DNA from 3 places in the Plantactinospora sp. B5E13 genome. Region 3 is predicted to be linked to each of the others. Evidence: riboswitches for the same ligand, from Rfam matches in the RefSeq annotation. Region 3 holds a riboswitch; each other region holds the start of a gene.

Region 1 (4,428 bases), on a different contig from region 3:
ACCGTCGACGGTCCGCCCGTCCCGTACCACCCGGACGGGCCGTAGCCGCCCGGAACCGGGCCGGGAGAAGGCGCCGGCACCAGCACGACCGGGATCGGCACCACCGGCTCGCTCGGCGCCTCCACCGGCCGGCTGGTCCCGTCCGGGAACGTCAGGTGGTAGCGGGTCCCGTCCCAGAACCCGGGTGGCGCCTGCGGGTCCCGGCCGACAAATACCTGCCGGGCCGCCTGCAGCTCGTCGAGCAGGCGACGCTCCTCGGCCACCGAACGGGCCAACGCGGCCGGCTTGGCGTCCAGGCCCCGGACCATCCCGTCCCGGAGCAGCGCCAGCCGGGTGGCGGCGTACTGGAATCCGCGCATCGCCCGCAGACCGTGCGGACCGGCCACCCGGCGGGCCCACTGTCGGGCCGCGTGCCGCCGGCCGAGACTGCTCAGCGCGGCGACCTCCGGCGGCGTCAACCAGCCCGCCCGTACGTAGTCGGGCAGGGTGCGCTCGGTGAGTCGGCCCTCCCAGCCGCGCAGCCAGATGGCCAGCCCGACCATGCCCAGGAAGATCGGCACCATCAGGCTGATGTAGCTGTAGAGCATGATCAGCGGCTGCCCGGTCTGCTCGACGAGGGTGGGTGCCAGGTTCCAGGTGCCGTGCAGGATCATCGCCAGCAGCAGGCCGGCCAGGGGCGCGGTGATCCGGACCGCCCGGTCGGCGGAGCGGGCCGCGACGCCCAGCCCGACGCCGGTCATCGCGGTGAAGAGCGGGTGGGCGAAGCCGCTGATCAGCACCCGGGAGATGAAGATCGCGATGACGTTCATCGTGCCGGTGGCCGGGCCGTACTGGCTGGCGCCCTCGGCGTAGCCGAGTCCGCCGAGGTAGAGGATGTTCTCCACCATCGCGAACCCGACCGCCGACAGGCCACAGTAGACGATCCCGTCGGTGATGCCGGACCACTCCCGGCGGCGGAAGAGCAGCAGCAGGATCGGGCCCAGCGCCTTGGTCAGCTCCTCGATGAAGGGCGCGACCAGGACCGCCACCAGCGAATCCGACAGTCCGGCCGAGTGGAACAGGTCCGCCGCGAACCCGTTCACGTTCAGCGACGCGTACGTCGACACCGCCGCGCCCCAACCGAAGCAGAAGACGAGGTACTTGACCGGCTCCGGCTCGTACCGGTCGAGCCAGAGGAAACAGGCGACCAGGACCGGCACCGGCACGATCGCCGCGACCAGTCCGACGACCAGCGCGGTGATGCCGAGCCGCTGGCCGAGGGTGAGCAGCATCAACACCGCGCAGCCGGCGATCAGCAGGATCACCCCGACCAGCACCAGGATGCGGCGCCACCCCAGTCCGGACCGTGGCGACCGGACCTGGACCACCGGCAGCCCACCGGGCGGTGCCGGGGGGAACGATCCCGGCGGAACCGGCGACGGTGCGGAGGTGGGCGCACCGGGTGGCGGGGTGTCGACCATGACGTCAGCGTAGTCACATCCGGCAGAGCCTGGTCTCACCACTTCCGCTCCGGCTATGCTCACCGGCAGGTCACGAGTGCCAGCGTTCAGCCCCGGCTTGCTGGCCGGCAACCCTCGTCGAGGTTCGCGGTGGGGTGCCCCGGGTGATGACCGGGCCTGGTCGCACCGCCGCGCCAGGCAAGCGCGGGCCCCGACCCAATCCCACTCCGGGGTCCCTGGACTGCCGGAGGTACCCCGATGAGTACGACCCTCGCGTCCCGTTCCCGCCGTACCGCACCCCGGGAGGCCGGGAACGCGCCGGCCGCCGGCGTCGCCGTGCCGGACAACGGCCGCACCGTGCCGGGTGCCAGGCCGCTCGACGTGCTCGGCGTACCCGGGCAGGTCAACCTCGACTACGCCGCCACCGCGCCGTGCGCCCGGGCCGCCGCCGACGCGGTGGCCGAACTTCTGCCCTGGTACGGCAGTGTGCACCGGGGCGCCGGAGCGCTGTCCCGGCGCAGCACCCTCGCCTACGAGCGTTCCCGGGAACAGGTCGGCGACTTCCTCGGCGTCCGCGCGGGTGACCACGTCATCTTCACCCGCAACACCACCGACGCGCTGAACCTGCTGGCCCGGGCCCTGCCGCCCGGTGCCCGGGTGGTCACCTTCGGCGGCGAGCACCACGCCAACCTGCTGCCGTGGCCCACCGGGACGGTCCGGCTGCCGGTCCCCGACTCCCCCGCCGCAGCCGTCCGGGCGCTCGACGCCGCCCTACGGGAACTGCGCCGGGGCACCGACGGGACAGGGCCGATCCTGGTCGCGGTGACCGGGGCCAGCAACGTCACCGGGGAGGTCTGGCCGGTCGCGGAACTGGCCCTGGCCGCCCACCGGTACGGCGCCCGGATCGCCCTGGACGCGGCCCAGCTCGCCCCGCACGCCCCGGTCGACCTCGGCGCGCTGGACGTGGACTACGTCGCGGTCTCCGGACACAAGCTGTACGCCCCGTTCGGGGTCGGCGTACTGGCCGGGCGGTCGGACTGGCTGGACGCGGCCCCGCCGTACCTGGCCGGTGGCGGGGCCACCCTGGCGGTCGGCACCGCCACCCACGACGTCCGGTGGACGACCGGGCCGGCCCGACACGAGGCGGGCACCCCGAACCTGCTCGGCGCGGTCGCGCTGGCCGCTGTCTGTACGGCGTTGGAGGCTGCGGACCGGGCCGCGCTGTACGCCCACGAGCAGGCCCTCCTCGCCCACCTGCGGGCCGGACTCGCCGCGCTGCCGCAGGTGTGCGAACTGCGTACCTTCGCCGCCGAGGCGCCCCGGGTCGGGATCGTGTCGTTCGTGGTCGCCGGCCGGGATTCGGCGGAGGTCGCCGCGGAACTCGCCCGGGGGTGGCAGATCGGAGTTCGGGACGGGAAGTTCTGTGCCCATCCGCTGGCCCGACGCCTGCTCACCGAGGCGGCCACCCGAACCGGACGGACCGACCTGCCGGGCACGGCGCTGCGGGCCAGCATCGGCCTGGGCAGTGGCCGCGAGCACGTCGACCGCCTGCTGACCGCCCTGGGTACGCTCACCGGCGCCAGCTGAGCCGGCCGGCAGGTCAGGCCGGCCGGATTAGATGGCCCGGCGGCGACGCTGCCCGCCCGACCGGGTCGTCTGGCCCTCGCGGGCCGCCTTCTGGGCGGCCTGGGTGGCGTCGTCGGGGTGCCCGCCGGCCGCCAGCCGCACCAGCCGGTTCGCCTCGGTCCGTTCGATGCCGGTCGCCCGGAGCACGTCACTGCCGGCGGTCCGGACCTGCGCGACCACCACGCTGCCGGAGAACCCCACCCCCTCGTCGTACGCCCGGCCGGCCTGCCCGATCGCCTGCAGCGCCTGCTCCCGTGCGGCCTCCGGCTCGATGCCGATCCCGAGATCCTTGCGAAGCAGCTTCACCGCGTCGGCCAGCAGCGCCACCGCGGTCGCCAACTCCTCCGGCACCGGCTCGTCGTCCTCCAGCACGGTGACCGCGCGCCGGATCAGCGTGCCGCTGTTGTGCACCGCGTGTTCGATGAACTGGGAACTCTCCACGTACTGGGTGAGCGCCGGCCGGCGGTGCCAGCGCACCGGCGACAGGATCGAGGTCTCCCGGCCGCCCTCCAGCGCCTCTTCGAAGCCCTGCAGGTGCTCCTCGACCTCGTTCAGCCGGTCCAGGGCCCGCTGCGCCCGGGGCGCGTCCCGGGTTCTGAGCGCCTCCGCGGTCTCGGTCAGCTCCTCGGTGAGCCGGCCCAGTGCCGGCCGGGCCGCCCGGTCCACCACCCGAAGCGGATTCAGTGGCAGGACCAGCGCGATGACCACCAGCCCGGCGGCCCCACCGATCAGCGCGTCGATCACCCGGGGCGCCTCGACGTTCGACATGGAGGGCATGACGGTCACGATCAGCACGGCGGTCGCCGCCGCCTGGGTGACCACCGCCGGACCGCCGCCCAGGAAGATGGTGACCACGATCGAGAGCAGCACGATCAGGCCGAGTTGCCACGCGCCACGTCCGGCCAGCAGGACCAGCAGGTCACCGAGTCCGATCCCCACCGCGACGCCGATGATCAGCTCGACGGTCCGGCGGAACCGCTGCCCGACCGAGGAGGCGATGGTGCCGATCGCGGAGATCGGCGCGAAGACCGGCGACGGGTTGCCCAGCAGTTCGTGCGAGGCGGTCCAGGCCAGCGCCGCCGCCACCGAGGCCTGCACCGACAGCAGCAGGTTGAACCGTACGGCGTGCCAGCGGTCCTTCACCGTGGCCCTGGAGCGCCTCCGGAACTCCTTCGCCAGCTGACTGATCCGCTCCCGGTCCAGGTCCAGGTCGACCGGCGCTTTTGCCACGGTGTCCCGGACGGTGCGCATGGCGGGGACTACCCGCTTCCGAACCTTCCTAACAGTGGCGGTCCGAAACCGACCATGGTCGACAGGTCGTCGGCCGACTAGCCTGCCCACCATGCCGGATCTTCTCGACGAC
Region 2 (4,428 bases), on a different contig from region 3:
GACGAGCCCGGTGTTCTCGTCGACCCCCTCCGGGCTGATCTTCGCCCAGGCGCGGACCTCGTCCGGCGCACCGAGCAGCAGATGCGCCAGGCTCACCGGATAGACCCCCAGATCCAGCAGTGCGCCACCACCGAGGGCCCGGGCCCGCATCCGGTGCTCCGGCGGGAACGGGCCGGCGACCCCGAAATCCGCCTGCACGGTGGTGACCTCGCCGATCGCGCCGTCGTCGATCAGCTCCTTGACCCGGCGTACGACCGGATTGCACCGCATCCACATCGCCTCCATCAGGAAGCGGTTGTTCGTCCGGGCAGTGTTGATCAGCTCCCGCGCGCCGGCCAGGTCGAGGGTGATCGGCTTCTCCACCAGCACCGCCCGGCCGGCGGTGAGGCAGGTCATCGTCGCGTCGTGGTGGGCGGCGTGCGGGGTGGCGACGTAGACCACGTCGATGGTGTCGTCGGCGGCCAGTTCCTGCCACGACCCGTACGCCCGGGGGATGCCGTGCCGTTCGGCGAAGGCACGGGCGGAGTCGGCGGTACGCGAGCCGACCGCCACCACCTCCGCGTCCGGCAGCAGACGGAGGTCTTCGACAAAGGTCCTGGCGATGTTGCCGGTGGCGAGGATGCCCCAACGTGTCATGGCAGGGACGGTAACCGAGCCGGTCAGCGGCACCGTAGCGGCCGGGCAAGATCGTGGGCTCGGTCGCTCGGGCACTACCCTCGCAGCATGCCGAACCACAGCTCCGGGGAGCTGACCTTCCCCGCCGGGCCGTCCTTCGCCGAGCGGGCCCGGCGGTTCCACGCCGAGGGACGGCCGCCGGCGCCGGCCCGCCGGGCGGCGACCGTACCGCTGCTGCGGCCAGCCCCGTCCGGCGGTGCCGGCTTCGAGGTGTACCTGATCCGCCGGGCCGCCACCATGACCTTCGGCGGCATGTACGCCTTTCCCGGCGGCAGCGTCGACCCGGCCGACTCGTCGGCGCGGCTCGACTGGGCCGGCCCCGGCCCGGAACAGTGGGGCGAGCGGCTCGGGCTGCCGCCGGCCGAGGCACAGGCGCTGGTCTGCGCGGCGGCCCGGGAGGTCTTCGAGGAGGCCGGGGTGCTGCTCGCCGGCCCGCACCCGGACGAGGTGCTCGGCGACGTCAGCGGCGACGAGTGGGAACGCTGCCGGCAGGCGCTGGTCGACGGTCGGACCAGCTTCGCCGAACTGCTCCGGGACTGCCGGCTCACCCTCCGCTCCGATCTGCTGCTGCCGTGGAGCCGGTGGATCACCCCGGAATTCGAGGCGCGGCGCTTCGACACGTACTTCTTCCTCGCCCTGCTGCCGGAGGGGCAGCGCACCCGGGACGTCTCCGGCGAGGCCGACCGGACGCTGTGGCTGTCACCGGCCGACGCGGCGGCCCGGGCCACCGCCGGGGAGCTGACCATGCTGCCGCCGACCCGGGTGACGCTGACCGAGATCGCCGGCTGCGCCGACCTGGCCGCGCTGCCGACCGTCGCGGCACGGCGGGACCCGGCCCGGCCGATGATGCCCCGGCTGGAGCCCGACCCTGACGGCGGCGCCCACTTCGTGCTCGACTGAGCCGCCTGGACGGACCGTTCCGGTGGACGTTGCCGGCGCCCTCCCCGTGCTACCGTGCCCGACACAGGTCATGAGTGCCAGCGCGAAGCCCCGGCTTGCTGGCCGGCAACCCTCCGTTCGCGGGCGGGGTGCTCCGGGTGAGGACCGGGCCCGGCACGAGGTGTCGGGCAAGCCGTCGAACGGGGGGCGCGTGCCAATCATCGTCAGACACCGCAGGGCCGGGTTCCCGGCTGGACGTAACCCGCGGATCGGAGTTCGCCCATGACGGCGCCGCCGATCCGTCTCGCCACAGTGGACGATGCCGAGCGGATCGCCGGGTTGCACGCCGACAGTTGGCGCCGCCACTACCGGGGCGCGTACGCCGACTCCTACCTGGACGGCGACGTCGAAGCCGACCGTCGGGCGGTGTGGCGCAGCCGCCTGACCGCGCCGGACGGTACCCGGACGCTGCTCGCCGAGCACGGGGAGCGGCTGGTGGGTTTCCTGCACGTCGTGTTCGACCACGACACCCGGTGGGGGAGTCTGGTCGACAACCTGCACGTCGTACCCGATCGACACCGCACCGGCGTCGGCACCCGGCTGCTGACCCGCGCCGCCGAAGCGGTGACCGACCGGGCGGTCGGCGCCGGAATGTACCTCTGGGTGTTGCGGCAGAACACCGGGGCGCAGGCGTTCTATGCCGCGCGGGGCGCGATCTGCGTGGAGACGGCCACGGTGGAGCCGCCCGGCGGCGATGCCAGCCGGCTCGACGGCACGCCGCGGAAGCTGCGGATGGTCTGGGCCGACAGCACGGTGCGGTGCCCGTCCAGCGAGCGGCGCTGACCCTCGCTGATCTGGGTGGTGCGAGGAAGGGGCCCTTCCTCACCACGGCTGTCGCCCCGGTGGCAGGAAGGACCCCTCCGGACAGCTCAGCCGAAGCGGCCGGTGATGTAGTCCTCGGTCTTCTTCTCGCTGGGGTTGCTGAAGATCTTCTGGGTGTCGTCGTACTCGATGAGTCGGCCCGGGTCACCGGTCCGCTCGATCGAGAAGAACGCGGTCCGGTCGGAGACCCGGGCCGCCTGCTGCATGTTGTGGGTCACGATGATGATCGTGTAGCGGTCCTTCAGCTTGAACATCAGGTCCTCGATCGCCAGCGTGGAGATCGGGTCCAGCGCCGAGCAGGGCTCGTCCATCAGCACGACCTGCGGTTCGACGGCGATCGTCCGGGCGATGCAGAGCCGCTGCTGCTGACCGCCGGACAGGCCCGCGCCGGGCTTGCCGAGCCGGTCCTTGACCTCGTCCCAGAGGTTCGCCGAACGCAGTGCCCGCTCGGCCGCCTCCTCCAGGATCGACTTCTTGCGTACGCCGTTGAGCCGCAGCCCGGCGACCACGTTCTCGAAGATCGACATGGTCGGGAACGGGTTCGGCCGCTGGAAGACCATGCCGATCATCCGGCGGACCGCGGTGACGTCCACGTCCCGCTCGTAGATGTCCTGGTCGTCGATGGTGAGCCGGCCGTCGACCCGGGCCCCCGGCAGCACCTCGTGCATCCGGTTGATGGACCGCAGGAAGGTCGACTTGCCGCAGCCGGAGGGGCCGATCAGCGCGGTGACGGTCTTCGGCTCGACGGTGAGGTTGATGTTCTCGATCGCCTTGAAACCACCGTAGTAGGCGGTGACGTTTGTCGCTGCGATGCGCTTCGCCATGATGATTTTCTCCTCCTCCGGTCAGCGGCCGAACCGGTTACGGCGGGCCAGCAGTTTCGCCGCGATCGTCAGGACGAGCACGAGGGCGACAAGGGTCAGCGCCGCCGCCCAGGCACGGGCCGGGGCGTACCGTGACGCCTCTCCGGCCTGCTGGTAGACGTAGAGCGCCAGCGACGACTGGTTGTTCTGGAACGGGTTGAAGTTGATCGCCGCGCCGCCGCCGGCCACCAGCAGCACCGGAGCGGTCTCACCGGCGGCCCGGGCGACGGCCAGCATCACGCCGGTGACGATGCCGGGCAGCGCGGTCGGCAGGACGATCCGCAGGATCGTCTTCCACTTCGGGACGCCGAGCGCGTACGACCCCTCGCGCAGCGGCGCCGGCACGAGCCGGAGCATCTCCTCGGTGGAACGGATGATGGTCGGCAGCATCAGCACGCTCAGCGCCAGCGAGGCGGCGAAGCCGGAGTAGCCGGGCCGGCCGTTGTTGAAGTACGGCGAGACGATCAGGATCCAGAACGCCAGCACGAAGAGGCCGGCGACGATGGACGGGATGCCGGTCATCACGTCGACGAAGAACCGGATGGTCTGGGCGAAGCGCCCCCGGCCGTATTCGACGATGTAGATGGCGCAGGCGATGCCGAGCGGCACCGTGATCAGGGTGGCGATGCCGACCTGCTCCAGGGTGCCGATGATGGCGTGGTAGGCGCCGCCGTTCGGGTCCCGGGCCGCGATGTTGTTCATCGAGGTGCCGAAGAAGTTGCCGTCGAGCCGGTCCATACCCTTGTCGACCAGGGTCCAGACCACCGAGACCAGCGGCAGCAGGGCGAGCACGAACGCGGAGTGGATCAGCGCGCTCCAGATCCGGTTGCGCGCCTGCCGCCGGCCCTCCACGGCGTTGCTCGCCGCGAAGAGGCCGACCAGGTAGAAGAGGACGGCGAGGGCGACCACCAGGGCGGTGCCGCCGATGTTGGTGCCGTACACGAGTCCGGCGGCGACGGCCACCGCCGCCACCGCGATACCGATGGACGCCGCCAGCGGCAGCCGGCGGGACCGTAGTTGGGGGCTCTGCCCCGGCGCGACCGGAGGTGCACTCAGAGTGGTCATGCTGCGGACTCCGTGAACTCCCGGCGCCGGTAGATGATGGCCCGCGCGGTCATGTTGACGATCA
Region 3 (4,428 bases):
GGCCGACCCGTTCGAGCTGGCGGTGGCACCGGACCGGCGGGTCTTCTACATCCAGCGGACCGGCGCGGTCAAGGTCATCGACCAGGAGACACTGGCCGTCCGTACGCTTGTCGACTTCGCCTACACCCCGACCCAGACCAGCCAGTCCGACGGGCTGCTCGGGCTGACCCTGGACAACAACTTCGCCACCAACAACTGGCTCTACCTGCTCTGGTCGGACAAGACCGCCAACCAGCTCAACCTGTCCCGGTTCACGGTCGCGGGCGACACGATCAGCATGGGCAGCGAGCGGCGACTGCTGACCATCCCCACCTACCGGGGCGAGGGCCGGGCCAACTCGCACATGGGCGGCTCGTTGGCCATGGACCGGCACGGCAACCTCTACGCCGGCATCGGGGACAACACCGATCCCTTCGAGTCCGGCGGCTTCACCCCGATCGACGAGCGGGCCGGCCGGCGGGCCTGGGACGCGCAGGCCACCTCCGGGAACACCAACGACCTGCGGGGCAAGATCCTGCGAATCACCCCCCGCGCCGACGGGACGTACGCGGTGCCGGCCGGTAACCTCTTCGCCCCCGGTACGGCCCGGACCCGGCCGGAGATCTACGCGATGGGGATGCGCAACCCGTTCCGGATCACCGTCGACCCGCTCACCGACGCGCTGCTGGTCGCCGACTACGGGCCGGACGCCCGGGCCGCCAACCCGAACCGGGGGCCGGAGGGGACGGTGGAGTTCAACCGGATCACCAGTGCCGGCAACTACGGCTGGCCGTACTGCACCGGCGACAACGTGCCGTTCAACGACTACAACTTCGCCACCTCGACGCCGGGGCCGAAGTTCGACTGCGGCGCCCTGGTCAACAACTCGCCGAACAACACCGGGCTGACCAACCTGCCGGCGGCCCGCCCGGCACTGGTCTGGTACGCCTACTCGGCCTCGGCCGCCTTCCCCGAGCTGGGCACCGGCGGCGGCGGGCCGATGAGCGGCCCGGTCTACGACTACGACCCGGCCAACCCCAGACCGACGAAGTTCCCGGAGTACTACGAGGGCAAGTGGATCGTCTACGAACTGACCCGGCAGTGGTGGAAGACGCTGTCGATCCACGACACGGCGCAGACCTTCGCCGACCCGCGCTTCGGTCCGACCCGGGTCGGCGACCTCCAGTCGATCAACGGGATCTTCGGTGACATGAGCTGGATCCAGCCCTTCGAGGCCGAGTTCGGCCAGGACGGCTCGCTCTACGTGATCGACTTCGGGGTCGGTAGCGGCAGTGGCCGGGGCGGCAGCAACGAGGGCGCCGGGATCTACCGGATCGACTACGTGGCGAACGGCCGGCCGCCGGTGGCGAAGGTGGGCGTGGACCGCGACAGCGGCCCGGGACCGCTGACGGTGCGGTTCTCCAGTACCGGCTCCGCCTCCGCCGACGGCACGCCGATCACGTACGCCTGGGACCTCGACGGGGACGGCGACACCGACTCGACGGCGACGAACCCGACGTACACGTACTCCGAGCGGGGTCAGTTCACCGCCCGGCTGACCGTGACCAGCGCCCGTGGGCTCAGCTCGGTGGCGACCGCGCAGATCACGGTCGGCAACACCCGGCCGGCGGTGGCGTTGAGCGTGCCGAACGGCGGCTTCTTCGACTTCGGCGACCAGATCCCGTACGCGGTGACGGTCACCGACCCGGAGGAGAGCGGCATCGCCTGCGACCGGGTGGTCACCCAGACCCACCTCGGCCACGACAGCCACAGCCACCCGATGGACAACTACCTCGGCTGCTCGGGCACGGTCACCACGGAGGCGAACGGTGGGGACGGACACGGGCCCGGCCAGAACCTCTACACGGTGCTGACCGCCCAGTACACCGACGGCGGCGCGGCCGGCGGGGTGCTGGCGCTGGTCGGCTCGGTCTGGCACGAGTTGCAGCCGAAGAACAGGGAGGCGGAGCACTTCGACGCCGCCCAGGGGATCCAGGTGCTGGAGCGGACGACCGCCCGGGCCGGCCGGCGGGTCGGCGACGTCGACCACGGCGAGTGGATCAGCTTCGGTCCGGTGAACCTGACCGGGATCGGCTCGGTCACCGCCGCGGTCAGCTCGGGCAGCACCGGCGGCACCGTCGAGTTCCGGGCCGACTCGCCGACCGGGCAGCTGCTCGGCACGATGCCGGTCGGCAGCACCGGCGGCTGGGACAACGTGGTCTCGCCGACGGTCAACCTGGCCAACCCGGGCGGGACGTTCACCCTCTACCTGGTCTTCGTCAACCCGGCGCAGGCCGGCGGCACACCCGACCTGCTCTCCCTGGACTGGCTGCGCTTCAACGGCGCGGGGGTGAAACGGGAGACCGGCGGGACGGTCTCGGTCACCGCGAACCCCCGGACCGGGACGGCGCCGCTGTCGGTGGCGTTCACCGGTACGGCCACCCCGGCGGCCGGGCGGACCATCACCGACCGGGCCTGGGACTTCGGTGACAACACCCCGGTCGTGCACGGCACCTCGGCCACCCACTCGTACGCCCGGCCGGGTACCTACACGGCCCGGCTGACGGTCACCGACAGCGCCGGAGCCACGATGTCGAGTCATCTGACCATCACGGTCCGCTAGGTCTGAACGGTCCGGAGGGCACCTTCCTGCCGCCCGGGCGGTAGCCGGTGGCACGGAAGGGGCCCTCCCGGCCAGGCGGCCGGGCGAAGCGTGGCAAGGATTACAGCGCCAACCGCGCTGACCAGTTGGAACGTCGGGCCACCGGCTGCGTAGACTCTGCACCGGCCATCCAGAGCGACCGAGAGACCTGGCTCGTCGACGTCGCAGCAACCCCCCACCACGGGTGCGGGTGCTACCGCCAGGACCGATGGAGGTTCGCAGTGCCTACCACCCGGGCCGAGCGGTCGAGCCGGCTCCATGTCACCTGGCACCGGTGGCGTCGACATGTCGACCTGTGCCGGATCAGCACCATGCTCTGTCGCGGTCACGCCTGACCCCGCCCGCCGGTCGGCGGATCTCCGACCATCTGATTGATCCCCTCGAGGCGGTTGACCTCGACGCTGCGGCACGCCCACGACCGGTGCACGGTCGCGGGCCGCGCGTCCGTGTCGGCGTCGCCCGCCGGATATTTCCTGGAGTTTCCACACAATGCGCCTCAACACCCTGACCACCCGCCTGCTCTCCGGGGTCGCCGCCGTCGCGTTGCTCGGTGCGGTCGCGGCCTGCGGCGGAGGTTCCGCCGACAGCGCCGACAACCCGTACGACCTGCTGCAACCGGGCACGCTGCGGGTCGGCACGCTGACCGACGCGCCGCCGAACGTCTTCCTCAAGGACGGGAAGTTCACCGGTTTCGACAACGACCTGATGACCGCCGTGGCGCAGAGGCTGGGCCTGAAGGTCGAGTTCGTCGGCACCGAGTTCTCCGCACTGCTCGCCCAGGTCAACAACCACAAGTTCGACGCCGGCTCGTCCTCGATCACCATCACCGAGGCGCGGAAGAAGACCGTCGACTTCACCAACGGCTACGACTTCGGCTACTTCGGACTCGACGTACCGGCCGGCTCGCCGATCAGGAGCTTCGCCGAACTGAAGGGCAAGCGGGTCGTGGTGGTGCAGGGCACCGTCCAGGACGACTACGCCACCGCCGAAGGGCTCGACCCGGTCCGGGTGCCGGACTACAACGGCGCGATCAACCAACTCAAGGCCAAGACCGCCGACGCCTGGATCGCCCCGGCCGAGATCGGTGAGAAGTCCGCGCAGGACAGTGGCGGGAAGATCGTACTGGCCGAGAAGCAGCTCAGCTCGGCGCCGACCGCGTTCGCGGTGGCCAAGGGGAACGACCCGCTGCGCGAGGCCCTGAACAAGGCGCTCGACGAGGTGGTCCAGGACGGCACCTGGACCCGCCTCCAGGACCAGTACTACCCGGGTCGGCCGATCCCGGAGACCTTCAAGCCGGGCAGCGGCACCGTGACCTTCCCACCGGTGCAGGCCGGCGCTGGCAGCACGCCGAGCGGCGCCCCGACCGCGCCGGCCAGCCCGACCGGTACGCCGGCGGCCTGACCCTCCACAGGAGACGAGCGAGCAGAGACAGGTGGAGCGATGGAGACGCTGAGGACGTTGTGGGAGACGTTCTTCGACCTGGAGTCGATGCGCGAGGCGCTACCCGAGATGCTCACGGTCGGGCTGCGTAACACGCTGCTGCTGGCGCTCGTCTCCGCGATCCTGGGGACCCTGCTCGGCATGCTGCTGGCCGTCGCCGGCCTGGCCCGGACCCGATGGTTGCGCTGGCCGGCACGGATCTACACGGATGTGTTCCGGGGGCTGCCGGCCGCGGTCACCATCCTGCTGATCGGGGTCGGGTTGGCCCCCCTCGGGCTCGCCTGGTGGGGACCCAACCCGTACCCGCTCGGCATCCTGGCCCTGTCGCTGATCGCGGCGGCGTACAT

Evidence for each region. Region 3 has a riboswitch for S-adenosylmethionine ahead of ABGB05_RS14025 (ABC transporter substrate-binding protein). Riboswitches for the same ligand answer to the same signal wherever they lie in the genome.
Region 1: it holds a riboswitch for S-adenosylmethionine, as region 3 does, so the genes downstream of both, ABGB05_RS05065 (aminotransferase class V-fold PLP-dependent enzyme) here and ABGB05_RS14025 (ABC transporter substrate-binding protein) in region 3, are expected to answer to the same signal.
Region 2: it holds a riboswitch for S-adenosylmethionine, as region 3 does, so the genes downstream of both, ABGB05_RS05010 (GNAT family N-acetyltransferase) here and ABGB05_RS14025 (ABC transporter substrate-binding protein) in region 3, are expected to answer to the same signal.

What each region holds. Positions count from the first base shown of each region.
Region 1 covers NZ_JBDPLT010000003.1:285,984-290,411, forward strand. The annotation lists gene ABGB05_RS05060 (PrsW family intramembrane metalloprotease) at 1-1,460, opposite strand, end outside; SAM riboswitch class IV at 1,529-1,650, shown strand; gene ABGB05_RS05065 (aminotransferase class V-fold PLP-dependent enzyme) at 1,698-3,026, shown strand; gene ABGB05_RS05070 (FUSC family protein) at 3,054-4,316, opposite strand; gene ABGB05_RS05075 (FAD-linked oxidase C-terminal domain-containing protein) at 4,408-4,428, shown strand, end outside.
Region 2 covers NZ_JBDPLT010000003.1:273,220-277,647, reverse strand. The annotation lists gene ABGB05_RS05020 (Gfo/Idh/MocA family oxidoreductase) at 1-636, opposite strand, end outside; gene ABGB05_RS05015 (NUDIX hydrolase) at 724-1,575, shown strand; SAM riboswitch class IV at 1,642-1,755, shown strand; gene ABGB05_RS05010 (GNAT family N-acetyltransferase) at 1,837-2,397, shown strand; gene pstB (phosphate ABC transporter ATP-binding protein PstB) at 2,484-3,260, opposite strand; gene pstA (phosphate ABC transporter permease PstA) at 3,282-4,364, opposite strand; gene pstC (phosphate ABC transporter permease subunit PstC) at 4,361-4,428, opposite strand, start outside.
Region 3 covers NZ_JBDPLT010000012.1:146,854-151,281, reverse strand. The annotation lists gene ABGB05_RS14030 (ThuA domain-containing protein) at 1-2,602, shown strand, start outside; SAM riboswitch class I at 2,765-2,856, shown strand; gene ABGB05_RS14025 (ABC transporter substrate-binding protein) at 3,131-4,042, shown strand; gene ABGB05_RS14020 (amino acid ABC transporter permease) at 4,082-4,428, shown strand, end outside.